2 regions of the Pseudomonas simiae genome follow, and region 2 is predicted to be linked to the other one. Evidence: riboswitches for the same ligand, from Rfam matches in the RefSeq annotation. Region 2 holds a riboswitch; the other holds the start of a gene.
The links. A riboswitch is a leader RNA that binds a small molecule or an ion and turns the genes downstream of it on or off. The one in region 2 is predicted to bind cobalamin.
Positions count from the first base shown of each region.

Region 1: another riboswitch for cobalamin. It lies ahead of cobO (cob(I)yrinic acid a,c-diamide adenosyltransferase); the one in region 2 lies ahead of cobW (cobalamin biosynthesis protein CobW).

Region 1 covers NZ_CP010896.1:4,428,625-4,432,832, reverse strand. Annotated here, with positions in the region: gene hda (DnaA regulatory inactivator Hda) at 1-138, shown strand, start outside; gene PF1751_RS20075 (C40 family peptidase) at 352-981, shown strand; gene PF1751_RS20070 (C40 family peptidase) at 1,126-1,665, shown strand; cobalamin riboswitch at 1,763-2,013, shown strand; gene cobO (cob(I)yrinic acid a,c-diamide adenosyltransferase) at 2,093-2,704, shown strand; gene PF1751_RS20060 (cobyrinic acid a,c-diamide synthase CobB) at 2,701-4,032, shown strand; gene bluB (5,6-dimethylbenzimidazole synthase) at 4,029-4,208, shown strand, end outside.
Region 2 covers NZ_CP010896.1:2,609,784-2,613,991, forward strand. Annotated here, with positions in the region: gene PF1751_RS11770 (cobalamin biosynthesis protein) at 1-231, opposite strand, end outside; gene PF1751_RS11775 (CbtA family protein) at 228-932, opposite strand; gene PF1751_RS11780 (CbtB domain-containing protein) at 944-1,132, opposite strand; cobalamin riboswitch at 1,229-1,433, opposite strand; cobalamin riboswitch at 1,912-2,111, shown strand; gene cobW (cobalamin biosynthesis protein CobW) at 2,205-3,272, shown strand; gene cobN (cobaltochelatase subunit CobN) at 3,276-4,208, shown strand, end outside.

The sequences.
Region 1 (4,208 bases), 1.8 Mb from region 2:
GTGGGGCATTTTATTCTCACTCGCGGTACACGCAGCATGAGCGCATTGTTCGATTTGCTCGAACAGCTCGACCAGGCCTCCTTGCAGGCCCAGCGCAAGCTGACCATTCCCTTCTTGAAAGAAACCCTCGGCTGGTAGACAGCCCTTTGTTTTTGCCGCGTTCGGCAAATTCCAGGCGCCAGAAAACCTGCGCTTGAGCCGATGTGGCTACGCAAAAGGCAGGTACGGGGTGTTAAGGGCTTAGATGTCATGGTCCAAACAAGAAGTCACATAGATCACGATTGAATTTGCAAATCGATGTGATAGAGGGCATAGTCTCGTCTTCTTTACATATCAGCCACGGTCGTGCCCATGCTAAATCGCTTCGCACCCCTCGTGCCCCTCGCACTCGTTACCCTGTTGTTTGGTTGCGCCTCCCACCCTCAACAGGTGGCAGAACAGCAAAAACCACAGGTTCAAAATCAGGCAAAATTCGTTGCTGCACAGTCTGCTTCTGTTTATGAAGAAGAGCTGGCAACTGAAAAAGAGCTGACCAACTTCTCCGGTAGCAAGCCTTACCAGCTTCCCGTTCTGGCCGACAGCATCCTCGAACGCGGCATGTCCCTGATCGGTACCCGTTACCGTTTCGGCGGCACTTCTGAAGCCGGCTTCGACTGCAGCGGTTTCATCGGCTATCTGTTTCGTGAAGAAGCGGGCATGAACCTGCCGCGCTCCACCCGCGAAATGATCAACGTGGATGCACCGTTGGTCGCGCGCAACAACCTCAAGCCCGGTGATCTGCTTTTCTTCAGTACGGCAGGGCGTGGTCGTGTGAGTCATGCCGGTATCTACTTGGGCGACAACCAGTTTATTCACTCCAGCAGCCGTCGCAGTGGCGGTGTTCGAGTCGACAACCTGGGCGACAGCTACTGGAGCAAAACCTTCATCGAAGCCAAGCGCGCACTCGCCATGGCCCCGACGACAGTTACCGCTAGCAAGTAAACTTAAAGTGATACTTGAAGTTTGACGTGTAAGCGCTAGAATCCCTGGACATTGTTGTAATCTGTTCGCGCGAGCTTTGCTTGCGCGTTCTGGTTTTCAGCGTTCGGCAGCGAAAGCCGCATCCAGACCAGGATTGTTCTGCCCATGTCGACCTCGGCCCGCCTGATCCTCATTCTTTGCGCCGCGCTGCTCAGCGCCTGCGCAAGTCGTCCACCGCCGCCCGCTCCCGTAGCGGTGAAGCCCAAGCCGGTGTTCAACTATTCCAGCCAGAATTTCTCGCCTGCGGCCGAAGACGTCCTCTTCCGTGCCCTGGGCCTGGTCGGCACGCCTTATCGGTGGGGCGGCAACACACCGGACTCCGGGTTTGATTGCAGTGGCCTGATCGGTTTTGTCTTCCGCGACGCTGCCGGCATCTCCCTGCCGCGTACCACTCGCGAATTGATCGTGATGCGTGCGCAAGATGTCAGCGAGCAGAATCTGCAGACGGGCGACCTGTTGTTCTTTGCCACGGGCGGCGGTTCACAGGTCAGCCACGCCGGGATCTACGTCGGTGAAGGCCGTTTTGTGCATGCACCGCAAACCGGTGGTACGGTGAAGTTGGACACCTTGTCCAAGGCGTATTGGCAGAATGCCTACCTGAGCGCCAAGCGCGTGTTGCCAGGCAATCTGGCGCGTAATCCTTAGAAAGCAGCGGCAGGTTTCACGCGTGAAGCTGCAAGCGGTGCGATGCCTGCTTGCGGCGATCAGCTTGAAGCTTGCAGCTCGCCCCTCAAACTACTACCCTTCGCCGCTTGTTCCAGGTGCTCTGTGACCCATGGGTCGACGGAGTGAAACAGGGAAGCCGGTGAGTGAGCGCACTTGTACACAGTGACGCCGCGATCCCGGCGCTGCCCCCGCAACGGTAAATGAGTCAAGACGCTGCCTTTTGCCACTGTATCGCTCGCGATATGGGAAGGCGCAGCGTCGGTCTGCGCTTCTATAAGACGTGCGCCACTCATGAGCCCGGAGACCGGCCTGCAACATCCAACAGCATCACGGTGGGCGATGCTTGGCTGTCTGTTTTTTCTTTTTCCTGCCCGCCGTTTTTGTCCAGCCCCAACGGAGAGCTGCCATGACCGATTCCCCCGACCGCGACGAACGCCACCTGGCGCGCATGCTGCGCAAAAAAGCCGTGATCGATGAACGCATCGCCAACTCCCCGAACGAGTGCGGCCTGTTGCTGGTGCTGACCGGCAACGGCAAAGGCAAGAGCAGCTCCGCGTTCGGCATGCTGGCCCGGGCCATGGGGCACGGCATGCAGTGCGGTGTGGTGCAGTTCATCAAGGGGCGCAACAGTACCGGTGAGGAATTGTTCTTCCGCCGTTTCCCCGAGCAAGTGCGCTTTCATGTCATGGGCGAAGGCTTCACCTGGGAAACCCAGGACCGCCAGGGTGACATCGCCGCCGCCGAAGCCGCCTGGGCGGTTTCCCGCGAGTTGCTGCAGGACCCGTCTATCGGTCTTGTCGTACTCGACGAACTGAACATCGCCCTCAAGCACGGCTATCTCGACCTGGACCAGGTGCTCAGCGACCTGCAAGCCCGCCCGCCGATGCAACACGTGGTGGTCACCGGCCGCGGTGCCAAGCCTGAACTGATCGAAATGGGCGACACCGTCACCGAAATGGGCATGCTCAAACACGCGTTCCAAGCCGGTATCAAGGCACAGAAGGGCGTCGAACTTTGAATCAGCCCCGTCATTGCCCGGCCGTCTTGATTGCCGCACCGGCGTCCGGCCAGGGCAAAACCACCGTCACCGCCGCGCTTGCCCGATTGCACCGCAACCTGGGGCGCAGGGTACGCGTGTTCAAATGCGGCCCGGACTTCCTCGATCCGATGATCCACGAACGCGCCAGCGGTGCGCCGGTGTATCAATTGGACATGTGGATGGTGGGCGAGCAGGAAAGTCGTCGCTTGCTATGGGAAGCGGCGGGGGAGGCGGACCTGATCCTGATCGAAGGCGTGATGGGCCTGTTCGATGGCACACCGTCCAGCGCCGACCTGGCGCGACACTTCGGCGTGCCTGTCTTGGGCGTGATTGACGGTACGGCGATGGCCCAGACCTTCGGCGCGTTGGCCCTGGGCCTGGCACGTTATCAGCCGGATCTGCCGTTTGCCGGGGTGCTGGCCAATCGCGTTGGCACCTTGCGTCACGCACAATTGCTCGAAGGCAGCCTCACCGAAGGCCTGCGCTGGTACGGCGCGTTATCCCGCGAGACCGGTATCGAACTGCCTAGCCGTCACTTAGGCCTGGTACAGGCGAGCGAACTGAACGACCTCGATGTGCGTCTCGATGCAGCCGCCCAAGCGCTGGGCAGCAGTTGCGAAGTGGCTTTGCCGCCGCCAGTGACCTTTGCCGCACCGGAAGTGATCGAAACCCAGCCACTGCTCAACGGTGTGCGCATCGCCGTGGCCCGCGACGAAGCCTTCGCGTTTACCTATGGCGCCAGCCTCGACCTGCTGCGGGCAATGGGCGCTGAACTGGAGTTTTTCTCGCCGATCCACGATCGCAAATTGCCTGACGTCGACAGCCTCTATCTGCCCGGTGGTTATCCGGAATTGCACCACCAGGCGCTGGCGGAAAACACCTCGATGCTTGACGCCATCCGCGCTCATCATGCCGCCGGCAAACCGCTGCTCGCCGAATGCGGCGGCATGCTCTACCTGCTGGACTCGCTGACCGACGTCGAGGGTGTTCGCGCCGAACTGGTGGGCCTGCTGCAAGGCGATGCGGTGATGCAGAAGAAACTCGCGGCCTTGGCGCTGCAAAATGTCGAATTGCCCGAAGGCACGCTGCGCGGCCATACCTATCACCACTCCCTGACCACCACCGAATGGCAGCCGATTGCCCGTGGCCTTAGCCCCAATGGCGGACGCGGTGCCGAGGCGGTTTATCGGCAGGGGCGGATGACGGCTTCCTACGTACACTTTTACTTCCCCTCGAATCCCCAGGCGGTGGCCGCATTGTTCGCGCCCGATCCTGTAGGCGCCGGCTTGCCGGCGATGAGGCCATGACCGACAACGCCTTCCCCGAGGCCGACCGCCAGGCGGTCTACCGCGCCATCGCTGAACGTCGCGACATGCGCCACTTCAGCGGCGGCACTATCGCCCCGGAATTGCTCTATCGTCTGCTCCAGGCCGCGCACCAGGCACCCAGTGTCGGCCTGATGCAGCCCTGGCGTTTTATCCGC
Region 2 (4,208 bases):
CAGGCGGTGTTCAAACGCCGCCAGTTGCTCGGCGCTGAAACACTGCAGTGGCAGGTTCAGCCTCTGGGCCAGAGCCAGTAACCCCGGTTCATTCTGTTTGCGATCGATACTGGCCAGCGCGCTAATGCGGTGACGCTCGATACCGCCCTCGGCGAGGGCCGAATCGAACAGCGCCAGCAAGGTGTGAAGATCGCAACCCTGCTGGAAACCCAGGCCGATCACCAGGGTCATGCCGAGTATTGGTCGTCACGGTTGCGGCGGAACAGCCACGCGCTGATCAGGCCCAGTGCGAGCCAGAAAGCGACGTTGGTCAACTGTGAAGCGATCTTGAATTGTGCTTCCAGGGCTTGCGGTGCCAGCATCGAATGCACTTCGGGCTGTGGCGCGCCGATCACGTGGGGGACGGCGAGGATCGCCACGCCCAGCACTTTCAACAGCCAGTTACGACCAAATACGATCAAAGCGATGCCGGCAGCCGTAGAAGCCGCAGTGCCGATCCACCAGGTCTGGCGCAGCGCCAGGTCCGCGGCGGCGGTGCCCGGCAGCTCAGGCGGCAGGCCCATCGTCGGTGCCAGCACGAAGGTTGCGTAACCGGCCAAGCCCCACAGCAGGCCTTGGGCGGTGCGGGTTGGCGCGCGCAGTGTGTAGAGACCGGCCAGCATCAGCGCAAAACCGACCGCGACCACCAGATTACCGCCTGTGGTGGAGAGCACGCGCTGCCAGCCGTCTTCCGGCTCCCAGGCTTCGGCATCGTGGGTGTGGGCGGCAGCGCCTTCGGTGTGTTCGTGGGCCACTTCGGTGGCGGCCGGGGCCTTTTCAAAGGTTTCCGCCTGCAGAATCAGCGGGGCGACCCAGAAGCTTTGCAGCAAGGTCAGCAACAGGGCGGCCAGCAGGCCGGTGAAACCTGCAGTTTGCGCGATACGCTTGATCATGTCGGCAGGTCTCAGTGGCACGGGAACGCAGCGCTGTGGCGGGTATCGTGGGCAGCGTTGTGCACGGCCTCGATGTGCGAGAAACCGGCAAAGTACACCAGGCACGCACCAAGGATCGACGCGCCGATGGCGGCGGTCAGGCGTTGGCTCAGGGTGGCGGTGCTGCTGGCGGAGTGCGAGGTGCTGCTGACGATCGACATGGCGCGTCCCTTTCAGGTGTCTGGGTGAAACGAGCGCATGGAAACCCCGCGAGCCAGGCACGCAGGGTTTGAACAGCGCCCGCCCACCGCGGGTTTGTTATCTGAATTTTTCGGGCCGGTCTCCGGGCTTGCGAGGGGCAATGTGCCTAATAAGCATCGCCTTCCCATGCCGTCGAGGCACAGTGGATCTGACGCTTCACTCGCTTACCGTTGCGGGGGCAGCACCGGACTGGTCATATCGCTATGACGCACCGGTTTCCCGTTTCACCCTGTGAAGGGCACCCGAAACAAGATGTGTAGGAGAGCATGGGGGTGGGAGGGGAGTCAATTGGGGTGTGTACATATCCCTTGTTGCGATGATGGCTGAAATGGGTTCCGCTCCTACAGCGAACCGCCTTTGCTCTACACCACTCAAGCCGGCTGTCAGGCCGCTGTGCTTTTGCTTTTGATCTTGATCTTGATCCTAAGCGCCCCGTCAAACACGCTGGCCGGAATTCGACAGGGATTTGGGGGGTAAACCGGCAGGGATGCCGGTTTAGCCGCCCCGCGCCATGGATGGCGCGTGGCGGTGGCCCCCCAAATCCCTGTCGGATTACGGGCACACCGAGCGTGAGCGAGGTGCCGAGTGTTGGGGCAAGAGCCCTTTGGTTACTTTGGGGCTCTTTTCCAAAGTGACCCGCCGTAAGGGCGGAACCCATAGCAGCCATCACCGCAGAAACGGATATGTACACTAACCCAACCAATCCAACCCCATCATTGACCATCCCCCAAGCACTGCGTAGCCTTACACCCTTCGAGGTTCTTCGGCCCAGGCCGAAGCTAAGAAGGGAACGCGGTCCAAGCCGCGGCTGCCCCCGCAACTGTAAAGGGTTCAGCTGACTGCCACGCCACTGCCGACAAGGCGGGAAGGCGCAGCCAGCGCCGGTCGCAAGACCCGCAAGCCCCAAGCCAGGAGACCTGCCTCGCAACCGATTTTCTACTTCAACCGGGCGGGGTGATCCGGTGACGAAATCCGCTGCTGCGCGCCGTCGCAGGGCCTATCGTCCCGTATGCCCGCCCCCAAGGGCATCCGATGAAAACACTGGCCAAACTCCCCGTCACCATCGTCACCGGCTTCCTCGGCTCGGGCAAGACTACCTTGCTGCGCCACATGCTCGATAACGCCCAGGGCCGTCGCATCGCCGTGATCGTCAACGAATTCGGCGAACTGGGTATCGACGGTGAAATCCTCAAGCAGTGCTCCATCGGCTGCACCGAAGAAGAAGCCAACGGCCGCGTCTACGAGTTGGCCAATGGCTGCCTGTGCTGCACCGTGCAGGAAGAGTTCTTTCCAGTGATGCGCGAGTTGGTGGCCCGTCGCGGCGACCTCGACCATATCCTCATCGAAACCTCCGGCCTGGCCCTGCCAAAACCGTTGGTACAAGCCTTTCAGTGGCCGGAAATCCGCAGCGCCTGCACCGTCGACGCTGTGATCACCGTGGTCGACAGTCCGGCCGTGGCCGCCGGCACCTTCGCCGCTTTCCCGGACCAGGTGGATGCCCAGCGCAAGCTCGACCCGAACCTGGACCACGAGTCGCCGCTGCATGAGCTGTTCGCCGACCAACTGGCCAGCGCCGACCTGGTGATCCTCAACAAGAGCGACCTGATCAGCCCTGAAGACCTGGCCCGTGTGCGCCTGGAAGTCGCGGAAGAACTGCCGCCCGCGGTGAAGATCATTGAAGCCAGCAGCGGTCGTTTGCCGTTGGACGTGCTGATCGGCCTGGGTGCCGGCTCCGAAGAGCATATCGACGGTCGCCACAGTCATCACGACCATCACCATGACGGTGAAGACGATCATGACCATGATCACGACGCCTTCGACTCCATCTCCATCGACCTGCCGCAGGCCGATGAAGCGCTGCTGCTCGACGCCCTGACCCAGTTGGTGGTGCAACACGGCATCCTGCGCGTCAAAGGCTTCGCTGCGATTCCGAACAAGCCGATGCGCCTGCTGATCCAAGGGGTGGGTACGCGTTTCGACAAGCACTTCGACCGTGCCTGGGGCCCGGACGAAGCACGCATCACACGCTTGGTGCTGATCGGTCAGGACCTCGACGCGGCGGGCCTTGAAGCGCAACTGCGCGCAGCCCTCAGCGTTTAACCCATGCACCTGCTCAGGACCCAGCCCGGTGGTTTCGTCTCGGACGACAATATTGCCGACCTCGGACAAACCCCCGCTGATCTGGTGATCCTGTGCAGCGGCGATTCCAGCCTGGCGCTGCTGGCCGAAGCGGCCCAGCAGTTGCCGGACGATTACCCCAGCTTTCGCTTGGCCAACCCGATGCAGGTGCAGAACCATGCCTCGGTCGACCTGTATGTCGATGAGGTGCTGCGCCACGCCAAGGTCATCCTGATTTCCCTGCATGGTGGCATCGGTTATTGGCGTTACGGCATTGAGCGTCTGGTGGAATTGGCCGAGCGTGGCGTTCAACTGATTCTGGTGCCGGGGGATGATCGCCCGGACCCTGAGCTCAGCGGACTAAGTACCGTCGGCGCCGAAGAGCGTGATCGCCTCTGGCACTTCCTGCGCCAGGGCGGCCTGGGCAATGCCCTGGATTTCTATCGCTGCCTGGCCAGCACTTACCTGGGCCGTGATTACGCCTGGGCCGAGCCGCAAACCTTGCCGCGCACGGCGATTTATCACCCGCACCGTGCCAGCGCCCGGCTGAATGATTGGCAGGCCGACTGGAATGCCGAGTGGCCGGTGGCGGCGGTGTTGTTCTATCGCTCGCATTTGCAGGCAGCCAATACCGGTTTTATCGATGTGTTCTGCCAGCGCTTGCAGGCGGCGGGTCTCAACCCGTTGCCGATGGCGGTGGCCAGTTTGAAAGAACCCGGCTGCCTGGCGGTGGTCGAGGACCTGCTGGACGAGGTCGGCGCGGCGGTGATTCTCAACACCACCGGCTTCGCCCAGTCCAGCCCGGAAGCGCCGCACTTGCGGCCGTTTCGCCGCAATATCCCGGTGATCCAGGCGATCTGCGCCCAGGACAACCAGCCCGGCTGGGAAGCGAGCGACCAAGGTCTTGGCCCCCGCGAC